DNA from 4 places in the Desulfomicrobium escambiense DSM 10707 genome. Region 2 is predicted to be linked to each of the others. Evidence: predicted binding sites of a transcription regulator. Region 2 holds the regulator's gene; each other region holds the start of a gene.
What was found. The regulator sigma-54, encoded in region 2, starts transcription at its own class of promoters, with help from an activator protein. The targets are predictions, from matches to a motif close to CTGGCACGGNNNNTGCTT.

Region 1: flgB (flagellar basal body rod protein FlgB) is a predicted target of sigma-54. The motif match lies at 2,178-2,195, and genes of this name have one in related genera.
Region 3: G394_RS0107945 (PEP-CTERM sorting domain-containing protein) is a predicted target of sigma-54. The motif match lies at 1,648-1,665, and genes of this name have one in related genera.
Region 4: G394_RS20925 (PEP-CTERM sorting domain-containing protein) is a predicted target of sigma-54. The motif match lies at 1,276-1,293, and genes of this name have one in related genera.

What each region holds. Positions count from the first base shown of each region.
Region 1 is NZ_AUAR01000002.1:76,716-79,920, reverse strand. It holds gene fliF (flagellar basal-body MS-ring/collar protein FliF) at 1-872, opposite strand, end outside; gene fliE (flagellar hook-basal body complex protein FliE) at 898-1,221, opposite strand; gene flgC (flagellar basal body rod protein FlgC) at 1,258-1,695, opposite strand; gene flgB (flagellar basal body rod protein FlgB) at 1,695-2,105, opposite strand; gene G394_RS0102165 (tetratricopeptide repeat protein) at 2,357-2,914, shown strand; gene G394_RS0102160 (IMP cyclohydrolase) at 3,038-3,205, shown strand, end outside.
Region 2 is NZ_AUAR01000027.1:15,823-19,027, reverse strand. It holds gene G394_RS0115405 (LptA/OstA family protein) at 1-206, shown strand, start outside; gene lptB (LPS export ABC transporter ATP-binding protein) at 203-925, shown strand; gene rpoN (RNA polymerase factor sigma-54) at 1,038-2,468, shown strand; gene hpf (ribosome hibernation-promoting factor, HPF/YfiA family) at 2,535-3,077, shown strand; gene G394_RS0115385 (PTS sugar transporter subunit IIA) at 3,082-3,205, shown strand, end outside.
Region 3 is NZ_AUAR01000007.1:57,705-60,909, reverse strand. It holds gene G394_RS0107950 (ThiF family adenylyltransferase) at 1-612, opposite strand, end outside; gene G394_RS0107945 (PEP-CTERM sorting domain-containing protein) at 721-1,581, opposite strand; gene G394_RS0107940 (efflux RND transporter permease subunit) at 1,811-3,205, opposite strand, start outside.
Region 4 is NZ_AUAR01000030.1:1,696-4,900, forward strand. It holds gene G394_RS0115690 (hypothetical protein) at 20-340, opposite strand; gene G394_RS20925 (PEP-CTERM sorting domain-containing protein) at 557-1,222, opposite strand; gene G394_RS0115695 (ZIP family metal transporter) at 1,482-2,297, opposite strand; gene G394_RS0115700 (dihydrofolate reductase family protein) at 2,448-2,984, opposite strand.

The DNA of each region.
Region 1 (3,205 bases), on a different contig from region 2:
CGGACCACGGCGGACTTGGGGTCGAAAATTTCCTTGCGGATGGTCGTGCGGTTGAAGTCCAGGTCGGCGTTGACCCGGGCGATGACCCGGCCGGGGCCGACGATGGGCACCAGAAGCTGCTCGATGCGTTGTTCGAGGCTGCGCTGCAGGCCCGTCTGGTATTCGAGCTGCGTGGACGTCATGCCCGTCATGTCCGTGTCGGACTTGGGCTCGTACAGGACCTTGCCCCGGCTGTCGGCCAGGGTGATGTGTTCGGCCGTCATGCCTTCGACGCTGGTGGACACCAGGTTGACGATGGCCTGGACCTGCTGGGACGAAAGGGAGCGGCCGCCTTTGAGCTTGAGCATGATGGCTGCCGACGGCGGGGCCTGCTCCTCGACGAAGAGGCTCTTGCTCGGCAGCACGAGATGCACTCGGGCGTTGTCGACTTCGGCCAGCTCCGAGATGGTGCGCGACAGTTCGCCCTGCAGGGCGCGCTGGTAGTTGATGCCCTGCACGAAGTTGGTCTGGCCGATGTTGTTCTCGTCGAAGAGCTCGAAGCCCACGCCCTGGCCGTGCAGGGAGCCTTCGCCGGCCAGCTTGAGCCGGGCCTCGTAGACCTGGTCCGCGGGCACCAATATGGCCGTCCCGCCTTCGGAGATCTGGTAGGGGATCTTCTCCTTCTGCAGGTAGCTGACCACGCTGGCGGCGTCTTCCTGGTAGAGCTGGCTGTAGAGGACCTTGTAGTCGGTTCTGTTCATCCAGAAGATCATGCCGAAGAACGTGACGATGAGCGAGGCCAGCAGCCCTCCGAGGAGGATGCGCTGGGCCAGGGATTTGTTGGTCCAGAAGTCCGTGGCCTTGGCCAGAGTGGTCTGCAGAAATGGGGGCATGGTGCGTCCTCGTTGCGATTACGGATCAGAACTGCATCCGCATGAGTTCCTGGTAGGCCTGCATGACCTTGTTGCGCACGGCCGAGGTCATGTCCATGGCCAGTCCGGCCTTCTGCAGGGAGATCATCAGTTCGTGCACGTTCTGGGATTTGCCCGAGGCGAAATCCTGGATCATGCGCCCCTTTTCGGCCTGCATGTCGTTGACCGTGGCCAGGGACTCCTCGATGGTCTCGGCGAAGGACCGTGTCGCCTCGGCCGTGGCGCCCTTCTTGGCGCCGAGCCCCTTGGGATTGTTCAAAAGCTCGCTGGCCGCGGAATAGGCCTTGATGGCCATCGGTGACACCGCCATGGAACTCCTCCTTCGTGCTATCCGTCAGTGTGTGGCCTAGCGGCCGATTTCCAGGGCCTTGGTGAACATGTTCTTGGACGTGGTGATGGTCGAGACGTTGGCCTCGTAGGCGCGCATGGCCTGGAGCATGTTGGTCATCTCCTCCACCACGTTGATGTCCGGGTAGCTGACGTAACCTTCCTCGTTGGCGTCAGGGTGTCCGGGCTCGTAGACCTGCTTCAGGGGCCTGCGGTCGTTCTGGATGGATTCGACCCGCACGCCCTTGACGTCCTGGTCCAGGGCCGCGTTCATGGCCTTGGAGAAGGGGCTGTCAACCTCGGTCTCCTTGAAGATGGCTTCCTTGCGGCGGTAGGGGCCGCCGCCCACGGTCCTGGTGGTCTTGGCGTTGGCCAGGTTCATGGAGATGACGTTCAAATGGGTGCGCTCGGCCTTGAGGGCGGACGCGCCGATGTCGATGGATGTCATGAAGTCCATTATTTGCCTCCATCCTGTATGATCTGCTTCATGCCGGCGAAATTCTTCTGCATGACCGTGGTCAGGGCGCTGTAGAGCAGGTTGTTCTTGGCCATGGCCGCCATTTCCGTGTCCAGGTCCACGTTGTCCACGCCCTGGATGACCCTGGGCGTCAGGGATTTGGTCACGCTGGCTTCGGTCTGTTCCGGCGAGAAGGGCGCCGGGAAATGGTCCGGATGCGTCCTGGCCATGGCCCCGCCCTCGGCCAGTCCCAGGGCGGCCTGCAGGTCCTTTTCGAACTCCAGGTGCCGCGCCTTGTAGCCGGGCGTATTGATGTTCGCCATGTTGGCGCTGACGATGTTTTGACGCTGGAGCTGGAAATCCATGACCTTGGCCGTCAGATCCAGGTGTTCAGGAAACAGGCTTTTCATCGGTAACCCCTTGTCATTCCGGCATGTGCTTGGCCGCGCAGCGGCGGAGCCGGGTCGTTGACGACGACGGTTTTGCAATGACCATTCCAGAAACGAGGAAGTCGGGATACGCGTGTTAATCCGGCATATTGGCAATGGAAATGGGGCGACGGGGCTCGGCGGCGATGGTGGTTCGCTCGGCTGGCATCAATGTTGCTTGGCGTCGGGTGGATGACAAAGCATACCCGATCTGACGACAAGGAGGAGGAACCATGAGTTCGCATCTGGATTACGAAATCAACAAGGAACTTGGCGAGTGCTATCTTTTCATGGGTGAGCTGGACAAGGCCGAAAGCTATTACCATAAGGCCGCGGGCAGCAACGGCGTCCACCCGGACCCGTATCTGGGTCTGGCGACCATCGCCGTGCAGCGCGGTGACCTGGACCAGGCCATGGCCATGTACCGCAAGGCCGACGGCATTTCGTCCTCGGACAAGTCCCTGGCCGGCATGGGCCTCATCTGCGTCCAGCAGGGCCGGCATGAGGAGGCCTTCGACCTGCACGGCCGCGCCCTGACGGCCAACCCCGAAAACCTCATCGCCCTTTTCGGGCTCGTCCAGACGGCCCACATGCTGGGCCGCACCGGCGAGGCCATCGCTCCCCTGGAGCACTACCTCGAACTCAACCCCGGCAAGAGCGAGGTGCGCTACGCTCTGGGCGGCTGCCTGACGACCTGCGGCCGGCCGGACGAGGCCAAGGCGCAGCTGGAACGCCTGCTGGAGATGGATCCCGCCTACGGACCGGCGGCCGAGCTCCTGGCCCAGCTCTAGAGCGGTTCCGGTTCCCCTCCGACGCGGTCGGGTCCCCGGGTTTCGGGGCCCGACCGCGCTGTTGCATATTGCGGTCAAAGCTGGCAGTGCACGGCGAACATTCTTTTCGTGAGGGGAAATACCATGAACATGCTGCCTATACGCCGGGCCATCCTGAGCGTCACAGATAAATCCGGACTCGATGACTTTGCGCGATTTCTCCAGGAGCAGGGCGTCGAGCTCGTCTCCACCGGCGGCACGCGCAAGAAGCTCGTCCAGGCCGGCCTCAAGGTCCGATCCGTCAGCGACGTG
Region 2 (3,205 bases):
GCACCTGCGCCAAGGCCACATACGAAACGGCCACGGAAATCCTGACCCTCGAAGGCGACCCCGTGCTCATGGAAGGTGCCAACAAAATCCAGGGCGAAGTCATCAAGCTCTACATGCGGGAGAACCGCAGCGAAGTCCTGGGCGGCAAGCAGCGGGTCGAGGCCATCTTCAACACCCCGGCCGACACCAAGGAGCTCAAGCCGTGACGACCCTGTCAGGCCGCCAGCTGGCCAAACGCTACGGGGTCCGGGACGTTGTCCGCGACATCGACCTCGACGTGCGCCAGGGCGAGGTCGTCGGCGTGCTGGGCCCCAACGGCGCCGGCAAGACCACGACCTTCTACATGCTTGCCGGCATCGTCACGCCCACCCGCGGCGAGGTCACCCTCGACGGCGTGGACATCACCCGCTGGCCCCTGCACAAGCGCGCCCGCCTGGGCATGAGCTACCTGCCCCAGGAAAGCTCCATCTTCCGCAAGCTGACCGTGCGCCAGAACCTGCAGCTCATCCTGGAATACTCCGGCCGCACGGCCGAGGAGCAGAAGCGCACGGCCGACAGGCTCCTAGATGAACTGGGCATCACCCGCCTGCAGGACCAGCAGGCGGCCTACCTGTCCGGCGGCGAGCGGCGCAGGCTCGAAATCGCCCGCGCCCTGATCCGCGACCCGAAGTTCATCCTGCTGGACGAACCCTTCGCCGGCATCGACCCCCTGGCCGTGGACGACATCCAGACCATCATCGAGGGCCTCAAGGCCAAGGGCATCGGCGTGCTCATCTCCGACCACAACGTGCGCGAGACCCTGCAGATCTGCGACCGCGCCTATCTGGTGTATGACGGCCGCATCATCCTGAGCGGCAGCCCCGACGAAATCGTCGCCGACCCCGGGGCGCGCAAGGTCTATCTCGGCGAGGGTTTCAGCCTTTAGCGGCGTGCCGATTTCCCAAGGATTGCCACGACCTGCCTTCTGTGGCAAAGTCTTTGCTGGATGAATCCGCCGACGACAACACTGCATCTTACGCGTAGACGACAGAGACACTATGGGCCTTGAACTTCGACAGAACCTCAAGCTGACGCAGCAGCTGGTCATGACTCCGCAGCTGCAGCAGGCCATCAAGCTGCTTCAGCTCTCCCGATTCGAGCTCCTCGAAGCCGTTCAGCAGGAACTGCTGGAAAATCCGATGCTTGAGGAAGCGCCGCGGGAACTCTCCGAGGAGGTCGAAGCCCAGGCCCCGCCCGCCGAGCAGCGGGCCGACGTGTCCTTCGACGACGCCGAGCTCATGCGCAACGCCGACTGGGAGAACTACCTCGGCGACTTTTCGAGTACGACCAAGCAGGTGCAGTTCAAGGAGACCGAGGCCCTCGAAGAGATGATGTCTTACGAGGCCAGGCTCTCGGGCAAGCCTTCCCTGGAAGGCCACCTTCTGTGGCAGCTCTGCCTCTCCAACATAACCGAAGAGGAGGAGGCCATCGGCGAGGCCATCATCGGCAACCTGGACTCCCTGGGCTACCTGACGACCAGCGCCGAGGAGATCGCCTCCGAGACCCTCTCGCCCCTGGCCCTGGTCCAGTCCGTCCTGTACCGACTGCAGCGCTTCGACCCGGTAGGCGTGGCCGCCCGTTCCCCCAAGGAGTGCCTGCTCATCCAGTTGGAGGTCTTGGGCCAGGACGACCCCATCCTCATCTCCCTGGTCGACGAGCACCTGGAAGACATCGAGAAGCGCCGCTACAAGCCGCTCCTGCGCAAGTTCAAGATCCAGATGGAGGACCTGAAGGCCTACCTGGACATCATCCAGACCCTGGACCCCATGCCCGGCGCGAGCTACGGCAGCGACAACACCGTTTTCGTCAGCCCCGACGTCTTCGTCTACGAGTACGAAGGCGATTTCGTCATCGTCATGAACGACGACGGCCTGCCCAAGCTGCAGCTGAGCCCCTACTACATGGAAGACACGAACTTGGCGGTGAAGGGCCCGGACCGGGAGTACCTGCACGACAAGATGCGTTCGGCCATGTGGCTCATGAAGAGCTTGCACCAAAGGCAGAGAACCCTGTATAAGGTGGTCGAGAGCATCGTGCGGTTTCAGCGGGCCTTCTTCGAGCACGGCGTGACCAAGCTAAAGCCCCTGATCCTCAAGGACGTGGCCGACGACATCGAGATGCACGAGTCCACGGTCAGCCGCATCACCACGAGCAAGTACGTGGCCACACCGCACGGCATCTTTGAGCTGAAATTTTTCTTCAATTCCGCGCTGGAGATGGACGACGGCACCCAGGTGGGCTCCGAATCCGTCAAGGCCATCATCAAGAAGATGGTCAGCGAGGAAGACCCTAAGCACCCCTACAGCGACGAGAAGATCGCAGCGGTGCTCAAGGAGAAGCTGGATGTGAACATCGCCCGCCGCACGGTGGCCAAATACCGCGCCGTTCTGGGCATCGAGTCCTCATCCAAGCGCAAGCAGGTGTTTTGATATCCCACCCTTCGCCGCCCTTCGGGGAAGACGCGGGGTTGACCCTCAACTGACGAGGAGGATTCCATGAGGATTGTCTTCAACTTCAAGAACTTCGACCCTTCCGACCACCTGCGCAAGTACGCCAAGGACCGTTTCGGCAAGCTCGGCAAATTCATGGCCGGCACCCCTGACGCCGAACTGCAGGTCAATCTCGAAGTCGAGAAATTCCGCCATATCGCCGACGTCGTCCTGACCGGCAAGAACGTGCACATCTCCGCCCGCGAGGACAGCGAGGACATGTACTCCACCGTGGACATGGTGTGGGACAAGCTCGAGGCCCAGATGCGCAAGATCCGCGACAAGGACAAGAGCAAGCGCAAGGCCGGTGGCGAGACCGTGCGCATGGACGTCATCAGCTTCGACGAGGACACCACGGGCAAGCGCAGACAGAGCATCCAGCAGACCGACCACTTCGAGCCCAAACCCATGGTCGTCGAAGAGGCCGCCATGCAGCTCGGCAAGACGGAGAACGACTTCCTCGTCTTCCTGAACGCCGAGAACGAACGCGTCAATGTCATCTACCGCCGCAAGACCGGCGACTTCGGCCTCATCGACCCTGGGGTATAAGGGCATGAAGCTTGCCGAATATCTGGACAAGGACCTGATCATTCCCGACCTTTCGGCCAGGACCAAGAAGGAGGTCCTGGCCGAACTCGTTTCGTCGCTTCCGGCCAAATTTCCCGGCGTGGACGCCA
Region 3 (3,205 bases), on a different contig from region 2:
GAAATGCAGGTACTTCTCCTCCATGGACAGGCTATCGCGTACGTCGAAGTACTCATCGAAGGACATGCCGTCCGCGGTGAAGACCAGCAACGCGGAGCTGAAGCCCAGGGGGCCGGCGGTGATGACCGGGATGCCCATGGAACGGGCCGTATTGAAAAGCGTGCGCCGGATTTCGAACTGGAAAAAATCGAGGCCGTCGAGGACCGCGTCGACTCCGCTCAGGAATCTGGCCATGTTATCCATGGTCAGGCCGTCGGAGAACGGGTCGATGGACACGAATGGGTTGATGGCCAGGGCCTCGCCGATCATGACCTCGAGCTTGGGGCGGCCGAAGGCCGGCACCTTGGCCCCGGCCTGCCGGTTCACGTTGGCCGCCTCGAAGACGTCGAAGTCCGCCAAGTTGAAATTTCCGATGCCAGTGCGCACGAGGTTGAGCAGGTGGACGCCGCCGACCCCGCCCATGCCGGGTATGGCCACCCTGGCCCCGGCCAGGCGTTCCTGTTCTCCGGGCGAGAGCAGGCCTATGTTGCGGGAAAATGCGACGTCATGGTAGGCGGCGGGGTCAAGGTAGCCCAGGGCGCTCAGATGTTCCAGATGCTCGTTTCGCTTCACGGTCGGCCCCCTGGTTTTGCTGTCGGCGTACGAAAAATGCCGGGAATTGTGAGCACGAAAAGCCGGGAAGAGAGTCTCTTCCCGGCTCGGCAGAGCGATGAGGCAACGTTACTCAGCTTTGCGGCGGCGGGCCATGAAGCCCAGCCCCAGCAGTCCGGCACCGAGGAGTATCACGGTCGTCGGTTCCGGGACAGGCGCATGGCGGACCGTTCCGGAATTCTCAACGGTCAGGTTGAGTGCGATCGGAATCTGGTCGCCGTTAAGGATCGGGACGGCGGTCAGCAGGTTGGCGTTGATGTCGGCATACCCGAGGATGGAACTCAGATCCGTGAGTTCCTTTCCGTCGATGTACCAGAAGTTGTCGAGGACGCTGGCAAATCCCATGGTGAAGCTGAACGCGCCGTTGAGTTCAGCGCCTTCGTCCAGAAGGAATCCTGTGGCGCCGGCCTTGATCAGGTCGAACGTGGCCAGGGTGTATTCCGGGGCGCCTGCAAGGTCCGTGGAGGCGTACAGGGAAACGCTGCCGACCCCAGGAGTGAAGATGATGTCGTAGGTGTTGCCCACCACATTGTCGATGTAGCCGGCAAGGCCTTCGAATTCATAGTAGATGTATGCAGGGATATTCTGAAGGACATCGTCGATGGTCACGAATTTTCCGAAAAATGACGCGGTGCCGTCCTTGGTGACGATGCCTAACGCTCCGTATTCGGTGAAGGTGTCACCATTGGAGAGCATATGGTCGGCACCGAGATCCTGCAGGATGTGGGACTTGAAGGGGAAGTCCTCCCCGGCGTTGGTGATGCCGATGACCTCATCGTAGGTGATGTTGTCCAGAGGTGTGATGCCTCCGACATAAGCGTTATAGCCGATGGTGCTCAGATCCCACATCACCGAGGAATACGCCCACGCACTTCCGCAGAACAGGGTGGCCATAAGGGCCAGGAATGCTATTTTTTTGAATTTCAGCATAAAACCCTCCTGAAATCTGAAAAAAAAGTTAATATCCGGCTTAAGCCAAGCGCCTTTGTCACGAATCAGCATATTCTGTTCCATTTGCTCAATATTCGATATTCATTGAATAAAATTTTGAATTTGATGCGGCGATCCAGGACTTCTGTAAGGTCCGTCGACAAGCCGGGGTCGCGATATTTTACACCGCTCCGGAAGCGTCGGAAGCACGTTGATCGGCAGAAACGAGTCAGGAGGATGCGGGACGCCTGGAGAGGATGAAGGCGGGCAGCACGACCATGTCGCCGACCCAGGCGGTGAGCATGATCACGGCGCTTAGACCGCCGAAGCTGATGGTGGGTACGAAGCTACTCAGGACGAGGACGCCGAAGCCGATGACCAGGATGATGGACGAGGAGCAGATGCCCAGACCCTTCTCCAGCGTGACCGTGCGCAGCGCCTGGGGTATGGGCGTACCCCGGCCGCGTTGCGCGTTGTATTCGGTCAGGAAGTGGATGGTGTCGTCCACTGCGATGCCCAGGGCGACCACGGAGATGAGGGCCGTCGACGTGTTCAGGGGGATTCCGAGGGCGCCCATGAGGCCGAAGTTCAGCACGATGGGGAAGATGTTGGGCACGAGGCTCAGCGCACCGCTGCGCGCCGAACCCAGGGCCAGGAACATGATCAGCGTGATCACGGCGGCGGCCAGCGCCAGGCTCTCGACCTGTCCCCAGACCAGCGCGTCGATGGTGTTGACGTCCTGAACCGCCCGCCCGGTGATGCGTATACTCAAGTCTGCTGTTGCGTAGCGGGCGAGGAACCCGCGCAGGGCGTCGATGATCCTGGCCTGCCCCGCGGAGCTGTGCTCGGAGATGCGTAGGAGGATGCGGGCGTGGTCGTAGTCGGAGGTGACGAACTCGCCGAGTTCGTCCGAATCGTACAGCAGCAGGTATTGGGAGACGAGTTCCCTGCTTTCCGGAATGGCGTGGAACCGGCTGTCCTCGTCGTGGAAGGACATGTTCATGTCCTTGAGGAAGTCCACCATGGACATGGTCTTGTCCACCCCCGGCAACGCGCTTGCGAAGCCCTGAATGTCCTGGATCACGGCCAGGCTCTCCGGTTCACGGAACGCGTCGCGCCGCGGGGACCGTATGGAGACGTCCACGGTGCCCACTCCGCTCAGGTGCTCTTCGACGTAGCGCAAATCCTGCCGCAACCGGCTTGACTCCTTGAAATACTCCAGCAGGTTGGTTTCCACCCGAATTGTCGCTGCAAAGCCGACGGCCACGGTCACCAGCAACGCCGCGGACAGGGCTATGCGCCGGGGTCGGGCTTCGATGAAATCCGAGAGCCGGGACAGGAAGACATTAAGCCCCTTTGCCTTGAGGCTGTGGATGAAGACGGATTCGGGCCTGCACAAGAGCAGCAGGGGAGGCAGCAGCAGGAAGGAGAAGGCGAACTCGAAGAGCATGCCGGCCGAGGCCAGCCAGCCGAACTCCTTGATGGGCGGTATGTCGCTCACGATCAGCGAGATGAAACCCACGGCCGTGGTCAGGCTGGTCAGGAAACAGGGGACGATGACCCTCTGCAGCACGTGCTCCATGGCCCCGGCCGGGTCGAGTCCGCTTTCGAGCAGGCTCCTGTC
Region 4 (3,205 bases), on a different contig from region 2:
TCGGTGAGCAAATGTCACTCTAATCAATCTTGTTCGAGAATCTGATATGCTTGCTGTACAACGGAAGCGTCATCATTGCGGCGCCCACGATCATCAGAAAGATGGAGGCCGGCACATCATTTTTCATCCCGGGACGACCCGGCATGAGCACCGAGAACTCAAGAGGTGCGGTGAAGGCGTAGATGATTGTGAAAAATCCGCCCAGCACGGTGAATATTTTCAGCGAGTATTGAAACGTGACATGATTGCTGAATTTTCTTTCCACATAGATATAGATCGGAAAGTATATGAAAGGAATGAAAAAGAAACTCGACCCAAAGAATGACGCGATGCTGGACATGTTCCGTACCCTCTCGTGTCAAAATGGTCCATTTCGAAAGAATGCGCTTCATCCTGAATAGTTCCGCTATTCGAATGATATTACTCACTGGTGAGTAATGCAATCCTGTCGCACAAAGATTTTTTCCAGGACTGGGTTTAGCAGAATCCATGTCGGCTCGACAAAAAGAAGCGGGGCATACGCCCCGCTTCTTTTTTTACCGAGTTGATGCGCTTGCTATGAATTGGTATTGCGCCGAGAAAACGCCAATACAACCAGGCCAAGCCCAAGAAGAGCGACTGAAGTTGGTTCTGGCACGCTATTTACCGTTGAGCTGAATGCAATATCTTGAATCGCGAAGAAGTTACCATCAAGTTCTATATGCCCTATGCGCTCACCTGCCGATGCAGACACTCCCCACAAGCTGAACATGTCATTCAGTAGCTGATTGTTGAAGGTGCCAAGCAACGCATTGCTGTCGTCGTAAACACGAATTTCCTCTACAGCAGTATCAAATTCAACTAATCCGAACCCAACGGCGGATACATATGCGCCATTGAAATCTATATTCAAGATGCCATCCCAGCTGCCGAAGGGTCCGATCTCATTGCTGAAGTTGACGTTTCCCGTATCGGAACCACCGAAGGTGCCGACTTTGGTCGAAAAAGTGACGAGCGGAGAATAACTTGTGCCATCGTTGCTCGATGCTGCGCTAAAACTGATGTATGTGTATGGACTGCCAAGTGCTGAATTGAAAGCTGCCGATACCGTATCGGAGTTGTACGTAAAACCAGTCATTGGTTCTGTGTATGTAAGCAAAGCAGCTGAAACAGGATTGGCGCCGAGCAGGAGCATGACGACTGCAGGGGCCAATAGAGCGCGGAACTTGGGCAGGAACTTCATATGACCTCCGAATCTAACAAGTGTGAGCCACAGGGTGCAATGAAGTTTGCTTTAAGCACGTTCCGTGCCAGCTTTACAACATATTGATTTGTATGATATGCTTTGCTTGCAGATTGTCGATCTGTAAAGAAATTCGACATGTGACTGAGAAGATAACCATGCGGCATGACGGGCAAACAAATAGCTGGACTCAATCCCCGCTTCCTGTCTGCCCGGGGACAAGGGTAGATCCGCCCCACTCGCCTTATGAAATCGGCCGTCACCCCAGCGCCACATCCAGGATCATCATGATCGCGAAGCCACCCATGGTTGACATGGTCACATGATCGATATGTTCGGGTTTTCGTTGAGATTCAGGGATGAGTTCCTCGACGACGACAAAGATCATCGCCCCGGCGGCGAAACACAAGGCATACGGCAGCAGCTCCTGCATCCTGAGCACGAAGAGTGCGCCGAGCACGCCGGCGACGGGTTCGACCAAGCCGGAGTACTGGCCCATGACAAAGCTCTTCCAACGGCTGAGACCCTCACGGCGCAGCGGCATGGATACGGCCGTGCCTTCAGGGAAGTTCTGGATGCCGATTCCCAGTGCCAGCGCCACCGCACCGCCGATGGTCGCCGAAGGCAAGCCCGCGGCAACCGCGCCGAAGGCCACACCCACGGCCAAACCTTCAGGGATGTTGTGCAGTGTGATCGCCAGAACGAGCAGAGTGCTGCGCTGCCAGGATGTCTTCACGCCTTCGGCGTCCGTGACGCACATGCCCGGATGAATGTGCGGCAGAAATATGTCGATGAGGCGCATGAATACGCCGCCACCGAGAAAGCCGATGACCGCCGTGAGCCAAGCCGTCTGGCCCAACTGCTCGGCTATCTCTATGCCGGGGGCAAGGAGCGACCAGAAACTGGCGGCAATCATGACTCCGGCCGCGAAACCCATCATGCAGTCAAGCAGTCTTTGATTGACCGTTCTGCCCAGGAATACCAAGGCAGCCCCTGCAGCGGTCACACCCCACGTAAAAAGGGTTGCCAGCAATGCCTGGATTACGGGATTCAGGTTCAAGAAGAATTCCTGCATTCTCGCGCCTCCCAAGAAATATTCGGATCAAATTGATAAGACGCAGGATTCAGTGCACGTGAGCACCGCATACGTCACCCAAGCACGAAAAACAGACTATGTAAAATCCCAACATACAAATCAACAGTTCTGAAGTCTCACGTTCGCAAGTCACTTCAGTATACGGTAACTGGATTGAACGAGACCGGAAGGAAATGTTCGGCTACACACCAGTTCCAGGTCAATGTCCTGCGCCAGATCCCCAAACAAAGGTTTTCCGCCGCCGATCAGAACCGGGACAGTCGTGATGACCATGTCATGGATCAGTCCGTCCCGGAGGAAAGACTGTATCACCTGTCCGCCGTCGACATAAACCCGGCGAATGTTTCGTCCCGGCAAATCCTCCAGCAACTTCCTGGGGTCAAGACCGGAAAACTGAAGTTTGCCCTTCAGTTCCTCGGGGACTCTGGATCCGGCGAGTTGTTTCGACAGTACGATGACGGGACGGTCATAGGGCCATTTGTCGAAGGTGGCGACCTTTTCATAGCTCCCTCGTCCCATGACGATGGCGTCCTTGTCGGCGATGAAATCCGTGTAGCCATGATCCTCTTCCGGATCATCCCTCTGCAACAGCCAACTTATGTCTCCGTCGTGCCGGGCGATGAAACCGTCCAAGCTGACGGCGATGAACACATGCGCAGTGATCATGGCGTTTTCCTTTTTTGAACAATGAAGACGTGATACACGTTGAGGCAGTATGCGGGACGTTAGCCTCTGTGCATTGGCGAGACAAGGGTGAGTCTGACCCCATTGCCCTCCCCGTACTGACCCAACCGGGGCGGCCTCCGCACAGACGCCGCCCCGTTCTCCGTCTCCACGCCTGCGCCGGGCCTCCCGCTTCCGGGCGGGCCCGTCCTCCTGATGCTTTC